DNA from 3 places in the Mesobacillus sp. ABV4_180 genome. Region 1 is predicted to be linked to each of the others. Evidence: riboswitches for the same ligand, from Rfam matches in the RefSeq annotation. Region 1 holds a riboswitch; each other region holds the start of a gene.
What was found. A riboswitch is a leader RNA that binds a small molecule or an ion and turns the genes downstream of it on or off. The one in region 1 is predicted to bind cobalamin.
Positions count from the first base shown of each region.

Region 1 (5,223 bases):
CAGAACCGATGGCACTAAGTGACTTTAAAAGATGGTAGCCATACTCAGGGTGGCTATCAGGATCAATCCATGCATAAATACGGCCGAACTGATAGGTTTTCACATTCAAGTATTCTTTCAGAAGTTCAGGTTTCCAGATGACGAGGTACAAAATTCCGGCTCCAAGAGCTGCACCTCCGCCATAAAGAGGCAGGATTATTTTCCAGGTGATGCCCGAAACAAGAATCATTCCGGTAAAGATTGCGATTACGACCAGTGAGGTTCCCAGGTCAGGCTGGAGCATGATCAAACCGAGTGGCACTGCGGTTACCATGCCAAGCTTGATGAAAAGAAGAAAGTCTGTTTGAAGAGTCTTCAGGTTATGTTTGTTGTGGTGGGCATAAATCGTGCTGCTGAGGGCAAGAATCAGAAAGACCTTCATGAATTCGGAAGGCTGGATCGAACCGAATGGATCAATGAAAAACCAGCTTTTTGCGCCATTCCTTTCTTCAGCGATGCTCGAAGGGGCAAAATGAAGAAAAACAAGCAGGAATATTCCAAAGCCGTACATAGACCACGAAAGTTTGCGGTACTGGTCGCTGTCGAACATCATGACAACACTAATAATTCCGCCACCGACGCCGTACCAAAAGATTTGCTTGAATAAAAAGTTCTGTCCGTATTGTCCAGTTTTTTGGGCACTGTAAATCGCCATGCAGCTTGCCAGAAAAAGCAGCAGCAAAATCAATGTCAGTGTCCAATCAAACCGTTCATGTTTTTTTAAAGGTTTATTCATCTATCAACACCCTGTCTGGCTCTTTTTTTACATTTTTATGCTATCAAAGAAAATTTATCCTTACAATGCTTCTATCTAATATAGACGAATGAACAGGTCCATTAGTTTCTTTGGCACAGCGGGATTATTTTGGTTCATAATAATGTTGTTTTTGGGGAGTCTGTATAAGATATTTTTGCTTATTTTTGTTAGAATGGAATGAGCGTCATTTTGTACGGAAGCAGCTCACCCGCTGTCAATTTACACCCAGAATTTGTCCGGGAGGTTAACGCCCTTGAAAAAGAACCATCCTTATAGCCGGGATTTGTTATATGTCCATTTGAACGACCGTGATCAATATGTTCTTTCGTATGGAATTGAATTCTTTGAATTTGCCAGGTCATTGTCTGATTCGCTCAATCACTTGCTGCTGCTGAAGCACCGCTATGAGGATGGCGAGTTCAACAGACATACTTTGTTTGATTATGTTCCAGAAGATGGTGTCGAAAAGCTGATCGCCGACAATGTTCATGCCTACGGCGATTTTTGCTGGATCGATTTCGAGGAATTGGAAGCGCTGAATGTGCTGTCAGCCCACGAAATAGCCGAAGTCCTTTATCTTGGCCATATCAAGCACCATCTTAAGCTGCCATTCTATAACCAGCTTAATAACCGTTTTGTGTACCTTGCCCATGAAGATGGCTGGTTCAATAAAACGTATTATCGGAATTTCAATGACTTTTTCCGGATGCTTGGCAATGTCCTTTCTGGAAAACTTGGCGAATTGAAGCCAGAGAAAACCTTGCTCGGAATCAGAAAAAAGAAATCCTATCCTTCAGTCAGCAAGGAAATCTTGAAAACACTGACCCCTGCTTTAAAGGAAGGTGCGGTCTTTTCGCTGAAAAATATCCAGCAAAACCGCAGCAGGATCGAAATTCCTATCTGGATCATCGGCGATTTTGCCAATATGGATGATATGTATGATGAGTATAGAGAAGCCAGCCGAAACACCCCGGACGGAAGGCTGGTATTTGATAAAAAGCTGAAAGAATGGAGCCTGCTTGCTCAATGACCTTTCAGGATCGGGAAAGTTTGTCGAAATGCTGAATAATGGTATCGGAAATATTCGTCAAAATGCTCAAGAATGAAATCGAGAATATTCGTCAAAATGCTCAAGAATGAAATCGAGAATATTCGTCAAAATGCTGAATATGAAATTGCAAAAAAATGTCGAAATGATCAATAATTTTGAAGCAATTTTTCGCGCATCGTGTATAATTGGATTTAGCGGAAAATTACATATCGAATGAATCGGGTGTCTTTTATAACAAGACTTAAAAGGGAAGTTGGTGAAAATCCAACGCGGTCCCGCCACTGTAAATGGGAGCAAGCTGCATCAGGCCACTGTACAAATGTATGGGAAGGCGCAGCAAGCATTGACCATGAGCCAGGAGACCTGCCTGTTCATTGCGCCAGAAAACCTACGAGGATAGGGAGGTGCCGACAGGCTCTATGTCTTTTATTTTGATAAAAACATTTGCTTACTCGGACATCTCCCCTTCAGGTGGAGATGTTTTTTGTTATATAAAAGAACAATTTGGAGGAGAAGCAAATGAAAAAATTATTATTAATGATGATGGCGGCTGCCATGATTCTTGCTGGATGCGGCACTGAAGCAAAGCAAGAGAAAGCGGAAGGCGAAAAAGCAGCGCAGGAGCAAAAGTCGGAATTCCCGGTAACTGTAAAAGATGCGATTGATGAAGAAGTTGTCATTGAAGAAAAACCTGAGAAAATCATATCTCTGATTCCGAGCAACACGGAAATCGTTTATGCGCTCGAGAACGGAGAGGCGATCGTCGGCGTCACAGACTTTGACAACTATCCAGAGGAAGCGATGTCCAAGGAGAAAATCGGCGGAATGGAATTCAATATCGAGAAAATGATCTCGCTGAAGCCTGATCTTGTGCTTGCACATGAATCTACCGCCGACACGGCGAAGGCTGGCCTTCAGCAATTGAAGGACGCGGGGATCGATGTTGTCGTCGTGAACGATGCACAGTCATTTGAAAAAGTCTATGAATCCATCGAAATGATTGGCCAGGCGATCGGCGAGCAGGAAAAGGCCAACGAACTTGTAAACATAATGAAAGACAGTTTTGCTGAACTGAAGAAACAGGCTGAAGCAATCAAGCCGGAAGAACAAAAAACCGTGTTTGTCGAGGTATCACCAGCGCCGGAAATTTACACAGCAGGCAAAAATACATTCATCAATGAAATGCTTGGGTTGATTGGCGCGAAAAATGCTGCAGGTGATATGGAAGGCTGGGCCAAGGTTGACCAGGAAGCAATCGTTGAGCGTAATCCAGATGCCGTTGTGACAACCTATGGATATTATACAGAAAAGCCGATTGAACAGGTTCTTGGACGCCAGGGCTGGAATAATGTAAAAGCGGTCAAGGACCAGCAGGTATTCGATGTCCACTCAGACCTCGTTACCCGTTCAGGTCCAAGGCTCGCTGAAGGAGCAGAGGAGCTTGCAAAAGCCATTTACCCGGACGTTTTTAAATAATATAGGATTTGCGTATATCGCAGCTGCGGCATTTTTGGTTGCTTCCATGCTGCTTGGCATTTCGATCGGAACGGTTTCCATCCCAGTACCAGCAATTGTTGAAATCATTGGTGCTGAAATTTTCCGCTTACAGGGACAGGGAATCGACCCGATGCATGCAAGCATTGTCATGGACATCAGGCTGCCGCGTGTGCTGCTGGCGGGACTCGTCGGCGCATCACTTGCCATCGCCGGTGCCGCATTCCAGGGGCTGCTGCGCAATCCACTTGCAGATCCGTACACACTGGGGATTTCATCCGGAGCCTCAATCGGTGCGGTGATCACCCTGTTTTTCGGCATCTCACTGCCGGTTGTTGGCATCTTTACCTTGCCGGTGTTGAGTATTCTTTTCGCATTTGCGACAGTATTGTTTGTCTTGTTTTTTGCCCGGAGAGTCGACAGGCTGCTCAAGGTTGAAACGATCATATTGACTGGAATTATTTTAAGTTCATTTCTAGGATCTTTTATTTCTTTGATGATTGCCCTCTCCGGCGAGGAGCTCCGGCAAATCATCGGCTGGCTTCTCGGCAGTGTCTCGATGCGCGGTTGGGAGTATATTAAAATTATTTTTCCATTCTTTCTGATTGGTTTAGTAATTTTACTTGCGAGCACAAGGGAGCTGAATGCGATGTCTTTTGGCGAAGAACGTGCCCAGCATCTTGGTGTGAATGTGGAGCGCCGCAAGTTATTGATTCTGCTCTCTGGCTCGCTATTAACCGGTTCTGCGGTGGCGGTCTCAGGGACAATCGGCTTTGTCGGGCTGGTCATCCCGCATTTGACTAGAACTGTGTGGGGACCAGACCATCGCCACTTGCTTCCGTTATCCGTATTGATCGGCAGCGGCTTCCTGATTTTAGCTGATCTTTTATCACGGACGGTCATCGCGCCATCGGAACTGCCGATCGGCGTAATCACCGCTTTGATCGGCGCACCTGTATTCGCGCTTATTTTAATGAGAAATCGTAAGGAAAGAAGTGCAGGCTGATGATTACTGTGAAAAATGTAACAGGCGGATATACGGGTGGCGAAGTGCTGAAAGAGGTTTCCTTCGAAGTAGGCAAAGGGGAATTGTTCGGCATCCTTGGCCCGAATGGCAGCGGGAAGACAACGCTGTTAAAAATGATCAGCGGAGCTCTTGATTTCAGGAAGGGTTCCATTCAGCTGGATGGCCGTCACTTGACCGAGTACTCGCCAAAGCAGCTTGCAAGGCTGATGGCTGTATTGCCTCAGCACGCAGAACAGGCCTTTCCTTATTCAGTAAAAGAAACTGTTTCGCTAGGCCGGTATGCGCACCAGAAGGGCTGGTTCAACAGCTGGCGTGTTGAGGATGAGGAAATTGTCCAGAAAGTGATGGAACAGACGGGCATTACTCATCTCCAGGAAAAATCGATCGTTGAACTCTCCGGCGGTGAAAAGCAAAGAGTCTTCCTCGCGCAGGCGCTGGCGCAACAGCCAAAAATCCTCCTGCTTGATGAGCCGACGAATCATCTTGATCTCAGCTTCCAAAAGGAACTGCTGGATCTTTTGAAAAGGTGGGCGGCAGAGGAGAATCTGACGGTCATCTCAATTTTCCATGATCTGAACCTGGCGTCACTCTATTGTGACAGGCTTCTTTTGATGGAAAATGGCAAGACCTTGATTGTCGACACTCCTGTGGAAGTTTTAAAAGAAGAGCGGATTAAAAAGGTTTATAAAACAGAGATTAAAAACCATCCGCATCCGGAGATTGCAAAGCCTCAACTCTTACTTGTTCCAGAAACGGACGGGGAGGAGAGCAGCAATTTTAAAATAGACGGAAGTTTGATTGTTGCTGGACATGATCGGATTGTCCTCCAATCACCGGTAAAATTGCGGACGATGT
Region 1 is NZ_JBSWTJ010000001.1:90,037-95,259, reverse strand. Features, by position in the region: gene ACXAEA_RS00485 (FtsW/RodA/SpoVE family cell cycle protein) at 1-775, opposite strand, end outside; gene ACXAEA_RS00480 (hypothetical protein) at 1,050-1,826, shown strand; cobalamin riboswitch at 2,051-2,232, shown strand; gene ACXAEA_RS00475 (ABC transporter substrate-binding protein) at 2,367-3,323, shown strand; gene ACXAEA_RS00470 (FecCD family ABC transporter permease) at 3,289-4,347, shown strand; gene ACXAEA_RS00465 (heme ABC transporter ATP-binding protein) at 4,347-5,223, shown strand, end outside.

Region 2 (5,223 bases), 2.7 Mb from region 1:
TCATTGCAGGACATCTGGCTGGAGCAATCTGGCTGATTCTGTGTATCCTGGCATTGGAATGGGTGCAATGGCGTAATCATACTTCAATCAGGCCGATGAAATCGGTCAGGAAATTCCTTTCGCAAATGTTTAAAAGGCTGAACCAATTATAAACGGTTCAGCCTTTTTTCTGTAATCATAACATCCCATAGTGGTTTAATTTTCGCAGGAACAGGAATTTCTGAAAATAACCAGTCTGATTCACAGTTAAGAAGGTCATAAATTAGAATCACAGCCTTGCGATGCTTTACCGGAGTAATATTTTCATAGATTTGACGAATCTCATCCACCAGCTCTCGAGGCAGAGCTGTTTCGATTGTTTTCAACCCCAGCTGAGCTCTTTCTGGATTATAGCGATGAAGCAATATTTTTGATACATGTGACATGACATTGTGCAGCATATTCACGGACCAAAGATCATTCCCGCGCGCGTTTGAATTCATGTATTGAAAAAGGAACCATACGGTGTCATCAACACAATCCTGAAATTCAGCTGAAGACAATCTCAGGTTTTGCGATGTTTTGTATTTTTCGAGCCGTTGGTCCGGATCGTAGATGACCTTGAAAAAGTCCTTTTCGATGAAGGTTTGCTCGGTTACGGTGAACAAGTCGACATGAAGCATATTTTCATAGACTGCGAGAATCTGCGGTGCCACGATAAAGATATCATCATGAAAGAGTAATTGGCCATAAGACTCTAAATGGTGAATTTTACTTTTAAGAAAATCCTCCAGATCGGCTTCATCGACCAGGCAATAAAGATCCAGGTCAGAATGTTCGTCATGTTCGCCGCGTCCCACTGACCCTTTTACAAAAATCGCCTTGACTCTGTGGTCCTTTTTGAGGCTGTTTGCAATCGTTTCTAAAGCATCATCCAAAACCATGCTGATTCCCTCCGTCATTTTTTCAGCCAATCGTCCATTTGATGAAAACTCTGCTTCGCATCCTCATACCCGAGATCATACATTTGAGTCAGTTTTACCGAGTTGCGCTCGACGCGGCCGACTTTCAAATTTTGCGTAGGGCGAATGACGAATACTTCCTGTTTTGCTTCAAGCTCTTCTATGTAATCAAGCGTCTCATTATACGATTTATAACGGGTTTCAAGGGCGTTATTGAGCCCGTGGTACTCTTTATAAACATATCGTGGAAGCCAGGAGAAAGAAGATTTCTTCTTTCTGTATCCCTTTGGTTTTGTCAGGATGATAACGTTTTTCAGCACCCCGTCAGTTTGGGATTTTCTGATCGGGATCGGGTCGGCAATCCCGCCGTCCATTAGCGTTCTGCCCTGGAACTCGATTGCTGGCGCCATGAAAGGAAGTGTGCTGGATGCCCTGATGATTTTTAAGAAATCGTCCGGCACATCATTCTTGTTAAAATAAACCGGTTCACCCGTCTTGCAGTCCGTTGTGCCGACGAGGAAGGTCTCAGCAGCAGAGTTGAACGTATCAAAATCGAATGGGACCAGCTCATTCGGGAGTTTATCAAAAATGAAATCCATGCCAAATAGTTCTTTCTTTACAAGCAGATTCCGATAAGAAATATAGTCCTGGTGACTTACATAATCAATCGTTACCTGCCTGTTGCGTCCCGGCTGCCTGGCAACATAGGATGAGCCCTGGCACGCCCCTGCAGAGACACCGATGACATAAGGAAAATACAAGTCATTCTCCATGAAATACTCCAATACTCCTGCGGTGTAGACACCTCTCATGCCACCACCTTCAAGGATAAGTCCGCTGCTGTACATTTTGCTTCCCCCTAGATTATCTATAAAATATCAATCACTTAATAAATGATGGATCATCCGCGAACGGTCATCGAAGAACTGTTTCATGATTTGATAATGATTTGTTTCTTCCAGTTTCCGTTGTTCAATCCCAGTTTCACTGAATTCATAAATCGCTGCATCAGGATAGGCCATAATGATTGGTGAGTGGGTGGCAATGATGAGTTGTGAATTTTCTTTCACCAAATCATGGATTCTAGTCAGCATTGACATTTGCCGCAATGGGGAGAGGGCAGCTTCCGGTTCATCCAGTATGTAGATGCCGTTCCCGCGAAAGCGATGAATGAAGGTCGAAAAGAATGCCTCGCCATGGGATTGTGCGTGAAGAGATTTGCCGCCAAAGGAATCGATAATTTTCGGACCGCCTAATCCCTGGTCCATTTCTTCAATATTGGAAGCCACATTATAAAAGCTTTCAGCGCGCAGAAAAAACCCGTCCTTAGGTTTTTCAACTCCCTTCACAACTCTCAAATAGTTCCCCAAATCCGAATGAGAGTCGAAGGTTGAAAAGTTGAAGTTAAAGGAGCCTCCTTCGGGATTGAAACCGAGAGCGGTTGCAACAGCTTCAAGCAGCGTTGACTTCCCCATGCCATTTTCACCGATGAAGAATGTAACCTTTGGGTGCAATTCAAGCTCGTCCAAAGCTTTAAAGCTTGGAAGGTTAAATGGATATTGACGAAACGAAGGTACTAATTCTTTTTTTAGACTCACTCTTCTGACATACTGCCAATTCATCATAATCTTACCTGCCATACTTAGGATTTTTCTTATTGTATCATTTTGGAAGAATTTTTGTACTGAAGTGCCTCATTGATGATTACAAAGCCACTGCATTTTGTTTCTATCATTCTTTTAAATAATGGTTGAAATTCCCGTAGCAATGATTTATTATCTAGAAATATAACACGATATATTGTGTTTATGTCAATAATGAAAACTATATATTGAATATACCAGTAAAAATGGTGTCTGAAAAAGACTTAATAGGGAATCTGGTGAAAGTCCAGAACTGTTCCCGCAACTGTAAGTGCAGACGAAATAAGGATAGACCACTGTCTGAAAAAATAGATGGGAAGGCCTTAAAGTAGAGTGATGCACAAGTCAGGAGACCTGCCATTTTTATTCGTGTTATCTTCTTCGGGAATTGGGAAGGTATTACGTGGATCCAGTGGCAGACTCATCTTGTCTTTCAGCAGATCAACGTGACTTAAACCCATCCTTCGAGATGGGTTTTTCTTATTTTCCAGGAGTATTTTTGCTAAAAGGAGCCTGAAAAATGAACGCAATATCATCCAATGTGTCGAGAACAATCCAAACCCGCCTGGTGCTGCCGCCTGATACCAATCACCTTGGCACCATCTTTGGCGGCACCGTCCTGTCCTATATTGATGAAATCGCCGCAATTACTGCAATGAAGCATAGCAGAATGGCAGTTGTTACAGCCTCGATCGATTCCGTGAACTTCCTTTCGTCGGCCGAAGTGGGAGACATCCTGACTCTAGAGGCTGTCGTCGTCTCTACTGGAAGGACGTCTATGGAGGTTTTCGTAAAAGTAGAAAGTGAAAACCTGCAGACCAACACGAAAACGCTCACTACGACTTCGATTCTTACCATGGTCGCAAAAGACATAAGTGGCCGGCCTGCAGCTGTCGCAGGAGTCATCCCAGAAACAGAGGAAGAGAAGGAACTATTGAAAACAGCTGATGAAAGAAGAAGAAGACGGATGGAAATGAGAAATAATTCAAATGGAGGATCTCACCTATGAGCATACAGCTGCAAAACAAGGTCATTGACGAAATGGAAGCTAAATTTCCTGATTTGGATTTTAAAAGCTATAAAGAGAAGGTTTTTAAAGCACTTGAATTAAAACATATGTCTGAGGAACAGCTGGAAAATATGCTGATTTTGATGGCTGTGGAGAGGATTGCGCGTGATGAGCCGGACTGGACATACGTGGCAGCACAGATTTACTTGAAAAAATTGTACAGGCTTGGTGGAGGCTTTCGCCAGTCAGCTGGATACAGTTCTTTTTACAATTTGATCGAAAAATTAACAACTATAGGTATTTATGAAGAGCGGTTACTGATGGAATACACGAGGGAGGAAATACATCGGTTTGAAAAAATGATCGACCCTTCCAGGGATGAGTTGTTTACATATATCGGTCTTGTAACGATGGCCGAAAGGTATTTGGCGAAGACACAGGCCGGAGCGGTTGCCGAACTGCCGCAGGAGCGCTTCATGATCATTGCGATGACATTGATGGTGAATGAGCCAAAGGAAGTTCGAAGCGAGCTGATTGAGGAAGCTTACTGGGCCCTTTCCAATTTATATATGATTGTTGCAACGCCGACATTATCGAACGCTGGAAAGAGCTACGGCCAGTTGTCCAGCTGCTTTATCGATACGGTTGATGATGATCTGCGGAGCATTTACGACTCGAATACCGATATCTCGACTTTGAGTAAAAATGGCGGCGGAATTGGCGTTTACCTGGGAAAAATCAGGAGCCGGGGAAGTGATATCAAAGGTTTTAAAGGTATCAGCTCTGGAGTGATTCCCTGGATGAAGCAGCTGAATAATACAGCCGTTTCTGTCGATCAACTGGGCCAGCGGCAAGGGGCGATTGCCGTTTACCTCGATGTTTGGCACAAGGACATTTCCCCGTTCCTGGATGCAAAATTGAACAATGGAGATGAGCGCCAAAGAACACATGATTTGTTCACAGGCATCTGTATCCCGGATTTATTTATGGAACAGGTAGAGAAACGGAGGGACTGGTATCTCTTCGACCCGCATGAAGTAAGAAGGGTGATGGGTTTTTCTCTCGAGGACTATTTTGATGAAGTCCAGGGGGAGGGCTCTTTTCGGGAAAAATATTGGGCATGTGTGAACAGTCCTGAATTATCCCGCGAAGTCGTGCCGGCAATCGAAATATTCAAATCGATCATGGTCTCTCAGCTTGAGACAGGCACACCATACATGTTTTACCGTGATACCGTGAACCGGTACAATGCCAATCACCATAAAGGAATGATATACTGCAGCAATCTTTGTACAGAAATTGCCCAGAATATGAGCCCGACGGTTGTTGAAGAGGAAAAGATCGATGACGGAAAGATCATCATCAGTAAAAAGCCAGGCGATTTCGTTGTCTGCAATCTATCCTCCATCTCACTGGCAAAAAGTGTGATGGACGAAGTTCTGGAAAGAGTCGTCAAGATCCAGGTCAGAATGCTTGATAACGTGATTAATATGAATCAGATTCCTGTTCTGCAAGCTCAGATCACAAACAGGAACTACCGAGGCATAGGGCTTGGAACCTTTGGCTGGCATCACCTTTTGGCGTTAAAAGGAGTGAAGTGGGAAAGTGAGGAAGCTGTTGACTACTGCGA
Region 2 is NZ_JBSWTJ010000001.1:2,740,061-2,745,283, reverse strand. Features, by position in the region: gene ACXAEA_RS14010 (phosphatase PAP2 family protein) at 1-152, shown strand, start outside; gene ACXAEA_RS14005 (nucleotidyltransferase domain-containing protein) at 147-923, opposite strand; gene ACXAEA_RS14000 (patatin-like phospholipase family protein) at 938-1,789, opposite strand; gene ACXAEA_RS13995 (AAA family ATPase) at 1,820-2,566, opposite strand; cobalamin riboswitch at 2,775-2,960, shown strand; gene ACXAEA_RS13990 (acyl-CoA thioesterase) at 3,105-3,593, shown strand; gene ACXAEA_RS13985 (ribonucleoside-diphosphate reductase subunit alpha) at 3,590-5,223, shown strand, end outside.
Region 2: it holds a riboswitch for cobalamin, as region 1 does, so the genes downstream of both, ACXAEA_RS13990 (acyl-CoA thioesterase) here and ACXAEA_RS00475 (ABC transporter substrate-binding protein) in region 1, are expected to answer to the same signal.

Region 3 (5,223 bases), 2.5 Mb from region 1:
AATTGACTTCTGCCGGGCTCCCTGCCCCCTCCATGACAATCAGCTCAAACTCTTGAGCAAGTATTTCAATAGCCGTATGAATTGCCTGAAGTCCCTGTTCGTAAAAAGCATCCCGATACGTCTTTTCTGACATCGTATCGATTGCTTTCCCAAAAAGGATAATTTCTGCCTGCTGGTCCGGCCTGGGCTTCAGCAGGATCGGATTCATCATGACAGTTGCTGCTGTCTTTGCAGCCTCGGCCTGAATTCCCTGTGCTCTGCCGATTTCTTTCCCTTCTATGGTTACATAGGAATTATTGGACATGTTCTGTGACTTGAACGGCGCGACCAGAATAACTTCATTGGCATATGCACGGCAAATAGCTGTCGCAATCAGGCTCTTACCCACATCTGAAGCTGTACCAAGTATCATGATTCCTTTCATAGTCTACTCTCGCCCTTCATCAAAATCGGAATTCCTGCCTCCACTAAATAAGCATCATCGCACTCTTTTACGAGTGCTTGATGAAGCAGGCCAAGTACCTTTGAATAAGAAAAAACCAGCCCTTGATCCGCCATTGGTTCCCAAAGGAGCTCATTGCTGACTACAATTGTCGCTCTGGCCTGGTTCACTACTTGTTTAATCTCACCTAAAATCTTATGGTAAATAGTTTCCGTGAAGTCCTTGTCCTTCCACCGGCCTTCCTCATGAAAAAATTCGTTATTCAATAAGGTTGTCAGGCAGTCGAGCAGAACGATATCCTTTTTCGAAAGTACACTTGAAAGCGGGGAGAGATTCCTGGGAATCTCCCAAGTCCTCCAATGTAAACCGCTGTATTCACGGTCCTGTTGGTGGCGCATGATTCTTTCCTTCATTTCCTGATCGCTTGGCTGGCCTGCAGCGACATAGTGCAGCTGCCCGGATATTTGCTCTTTCCAAATACCTGCAAGTATTTCGGCAAAACGGCTTTTTCCGCTCCGGACACCACCGCTAATAAAAATTAAAGACGACTTCTCAGCCATTCATCAACCGCCTCCATCAATTTGTCATTATCGCTGCGTCCCTTGATGGCAAATCGGAGCCATCTTCCCTCAAGTCCTGGAAAATTCATAGTGTGTCTCGGGATAACCCCTCTTTTAATCAGGTATTGCAAAAAAGGAAGCTGATCATTAATAGAAAAGTCCTTCAGTAAATAAAAATTGATCCGGGAAGGTGAAACCTGCAGGTTCCGCTCTTGATAAAACTGAAATAGTCGCTGTCTTTCTTGTTCGATTAAAGTAATGGTTTCCGTTATGTATGATTCACTATCGAGACACCATTCACCTGCCTTTAGTGCAATGGCATTCGTGCTCTAATGAGGCTGGAACGCAGCAACCCTCTTGATCACAGTTGGATCAGCCAGCAAATAGCCTAGTCGCAGGCCAGGGATGGCAAACATTTTTGTCATCGACCTGATAATTAGTAAATTGGGATAATCATTTATGTACTGGGCAATAGGTTCATTTTCCGGGAGAAAATCGTAAAAAGCCTCATCGACAATCAAAAGACATTGGTGCCTTCTGCACTCCTCCAACAAGTGTTGAATAACAGATTTGGGATAGTAGACACCGGTCGGATTATCAGGATTGCAAAGAAATAAAGCATCCGCGTTTTGAAGTTTTCCACTTAAACCATCATCCGTCCATTCCCACCTGTCTGACTGCAATTGATGGTTCTGGTTCTGGACCTGGCACCCATTCACCAGGCACGCTTCTTCATATTCAGAGAATGTTGGCTGGACAATGACCGCCTTTTTCCCTGCAAACATCCGGCCGATTAAAGAAATGATTTCGGCGCCGTCATAATACTCTGGATAAAGGCTTCCTCTGTCAGCTCACCGTTCACGAATACCCAGGTATTGATCGGTTCCAGGCGACTTTTCATAAGAATTCTGACCGCTTCTAGACGCTTCAACAGCATTTCCTACACCTGCGGTAACAACGATAAAAACCGAGAACCCATTTTCCTGGTACAGCTTAAAGCTGACATCCTCCAATATCACCGCTGTCATCATCCCCACTGTTTTGACCGGGTCGAATCCATGCTGCTTTAGATATTGCACCATATCTTCCCGGTGGTCGCTGCAGTCATAATCCTTGTTCACATGCCGATTTTCGAAGGTACTGTACCATCCGGTTCCCGAGCCGACTACACCTGAAGACATCGTTTTTAATAGTATAGGAGATTCTAAAACAACGAACTCTTCAGAACTTTGTAGAAGCCCTTGACCAATAATCACTTGCTCTGCTCCTTCTGAAAGAATTTCAGGAAACAACGTTGACTGGGAAGCGGGAATTTCACTGGCGAAGAACTCATTATTTAAAAATGTCCGGGTAAACAGCTTTTGCAAGCTCCTCTACTCCCTCTGTCAGCCTCGGTCCCGTACGCGTAACCTTATCAGAATGGACATCGACTACACGATTTTCTTTTACAGCGGTGATATTCTGCCAGCCTTCACGGCTTGTTACATTTTCAACAGGGTCTGGCGTATAGTATCCATGAGTCGTGACGATCACCTGTGGATTGCTTTTAATGATCGCCTCTGTTTCCATCTTTGGCCAGCCTTCCTCTGTTACCGTGTTTTTTGCATTGATGATCTGAAGCATTTCATCAATGAAGGTATTTTTGCCAGGGGCATAAAGTTCTGGCGCTGGTGATACTTCAACAAACACCGTTTTTTTGTCTTTCTCTTGAATAGCCTGGGCTTTTGTTTTGATGTCTTCCACTTTCTTCTTCATATCAGCTATTAACGTTTCCGCTTTTTCCTGCTTACCTGTAGCGGTACCAATCAAACTGATTGTTTCATATACTTCCTCGAATTTTGCAGCATCGTTAATGACAAGAACCGCAATCCCCGCATCTCTTAGCTGCTGTAGTCCAGCTTTGCCAGTTTGCGCACTGGATTCATGTGCCAGGACAAGATCAGGCTTTAAAGAAATAATCTTCTCAACATTGAATTCCATTCCGCCAATCTTCTCTTTTTTTGTTGCTTCTTCTGGATAATTATCAAAATCAGAGACGCCAACAATTTGTTCTCCCAAATCCAACCCATAAGCAATTTCCGTGTTACTCGGCATCAGGGAAACGATTTTTTCAGGCTTCGCTTCAATGTTGACTTTTTGTTCCATAGCGTCAGTGACTGTGACAGGGAATTTCGTTTCTACCTGCTTTGCTGTTTCATTCTTCGATGCAGTATCTACCTTTTGCTGATCAGGGCTACTGCATCCTGCCAGCGCAAAAACTGTTAATAAAAGCGCAACTAAAAATGCATTAAACTTCTTCATCTCTCATTCCTCCGAATCATCTTTTCAAATCTTAATTAATCATTACACTCATGCTTGTCTGCAAACACTTTCATTACGCGTATCCTATGAACTATCAGTCTATCAAACTAAAAAAACACCTCCATAATGTACATGGAGATGTTTGTATCGGTTCCTCTAACAAAAAGCCAGAATCCTTCCAAACACCTCCTATCCTCGTAGGTTGTGGCGCGAAGAATCAGGCAGGTCTCCTGGCTCATGGTCATAGCTTTCAAGCACCTTCCCATACTTAGTACAGTGGCATTTGCTTGAAGCTCCCATTTACAGTGGCGGGACCGCGTTGGATTTTAACCAACTTCCCTATTAAGTCTATAAACGGCCAAGCCGTTTATAAGACACCAGATTCTTAATGTATAAAATTTTCCGCTGAATTTCATTATACACAAACAATGTCGACAGAAGGAATGATTTGTATAAAATTCCCGAAAAATTTTTATGTGGAATGGTAATCAACTCACCGATGGAAAAGTTTCCCCAGGTGGGATTATTACTTTATTTAGCTTTTAGGTAGCCATTTTGAGATTCTTCACCTGATTATGGGGGATCCTCATATCACTACGACTTGAATGCAAGGTAATTTTGCCGGCTCAAAACACAACCGCACCTTCATCAAACAGCCAGCCATAATACTTCACAAACTTCATTGAATTAAGGAAAGTGTACCCTAACGGTGTACCTTCCACCCACCTGGCTTATCAATCAAAGACGACCGGGATAAGGATAATTTATGCTTGTGAAAGATGATAAATGACATAGAGCCTACGCATTTACAGGCTCTATCTTTTAGAGTTAACATGGAAAAATTCTCGTACATAACTTAGAATATCCTTTTCTTGAATACTAGCCATATCCTTAAAAGTTACCCCTTGTGCTAATAGCAATCCAACAAATTCCCAACCAACATAATATGCTTCCCTCTCATAGTTAGTGGTTCCATTCCCGAATGTAAACTTTGTTACCGCTTTTGAAGAACTATCTTCTAAAAAGGAACGATTCCATTCATGATTTTCACTCTGTTTTCTTTACAAGATTGAAGCCAACCTTTTTTATGTTCAAGATATAATTCATCTGGATGTCCAGGAACAAAATACTTGCTTACTTGAGTCGCTAATCCTTCCTGTAAGATCGTTGAGGCAATCGTTCGTTCCCTCTCTGCGGTTTGTTTATGTACGATATGTGTCAGTTCGCGTGAAAGAAAAATATCTGAATCTCCATTCTCAATTGGAAGACAAAGTGCCAAACGTTTCTCGTCATAGGGTGCAACAAAAGGATTATGTTCGAATCCCCCTACGAAATAAACAACAACTAAATGAATCGGTTGCTCATACCCAAACAACTTTTTAACTTCTTTTAAGTAATGACTAACTTTCTCCTCATTTGGTTTCCATGCCTCAATAAACGACAAATGACCAGCATAATTTTCCCAAGTTGAGTCCAGCAAATTCCTCGCTAGTGTTCTCTCCTACTCTCCAGGAGGAACAGCAGCAAAGTTATAATATTCCTTCCAGAGAGCCCATCTTCTCTCATTATCAATATCAGGTTATTTGCCATTTGATAAAAAGATAAAAAATTAGGTACTAAATTAATCGTTTCTACATTATCCAATAATTGTCACCTCAAAATGGAAGATAGGCCGAGCCGTTTGTATTCATATTGTTAGCTATTAAGCAAGATCCTCCGTTAAGAGAAGAATATGCAAAGGATTTTTCTTCCCTCTCGTTTTGGATAGTGTGGTATCGAGTACCATTTTTTGCATAATTTTATGAAACGTCCTTATATTATTTGATTTTCATTCCTCATGCATAAACCCCCGGCAGCTCCTCATCCCCTCTGCATAAAATGGAGGATCGGACCCCTTCAGCTAACTTATAGGCTGCCACT
Region 3 is NZ_JBSWTJ010000001.1:2,597,011-2,602,233, forward strand. Features, by position in the region: gene ACXAEA_RS13280 (cobyric acid synthase) at 1-424, opposite strand, end outside; gene ACXAEA_RS13285 (bifunctional adenosylcobinamide kinase/adenosylcobinamide-phosphate guanylyltransferase) at 421-1,002, opposite strand; partial or broken gene ACXAEA_RS13290 (aminotransferase class I/II-fold pyridoxal phosphate-dependent enzyme) at 981-1,808, opposite strand; gene ACXAEA_RS13295 (adenosylcobinamide amidohydrolase) at 1,854-2,369, opposite strand; gene ACXAEA_RS13300 (helical backbone metal receptor) at 2,335-3,303, opposite strand; cobalamin riboswitch at 3,507-3,700, opposite strand; gene ACXAEA_RS13305 (hypothetical protein) at 4,322-4,783, opposite strand; gene ACXAEA_RS13310 (tetratricopeptide repeat protein) at 5,139-5,223, opposite strand, start outside.
Region 3: it holds a riboswitch for cobalamin, as region 1 does, so the genes downstream of both, ACXAEA_RS13300 (helical backbone metal receptor) here and ACXAEA_RS00475 (ABC transporter substrate-binding protein) in region 1, are expected to answer to the same signal.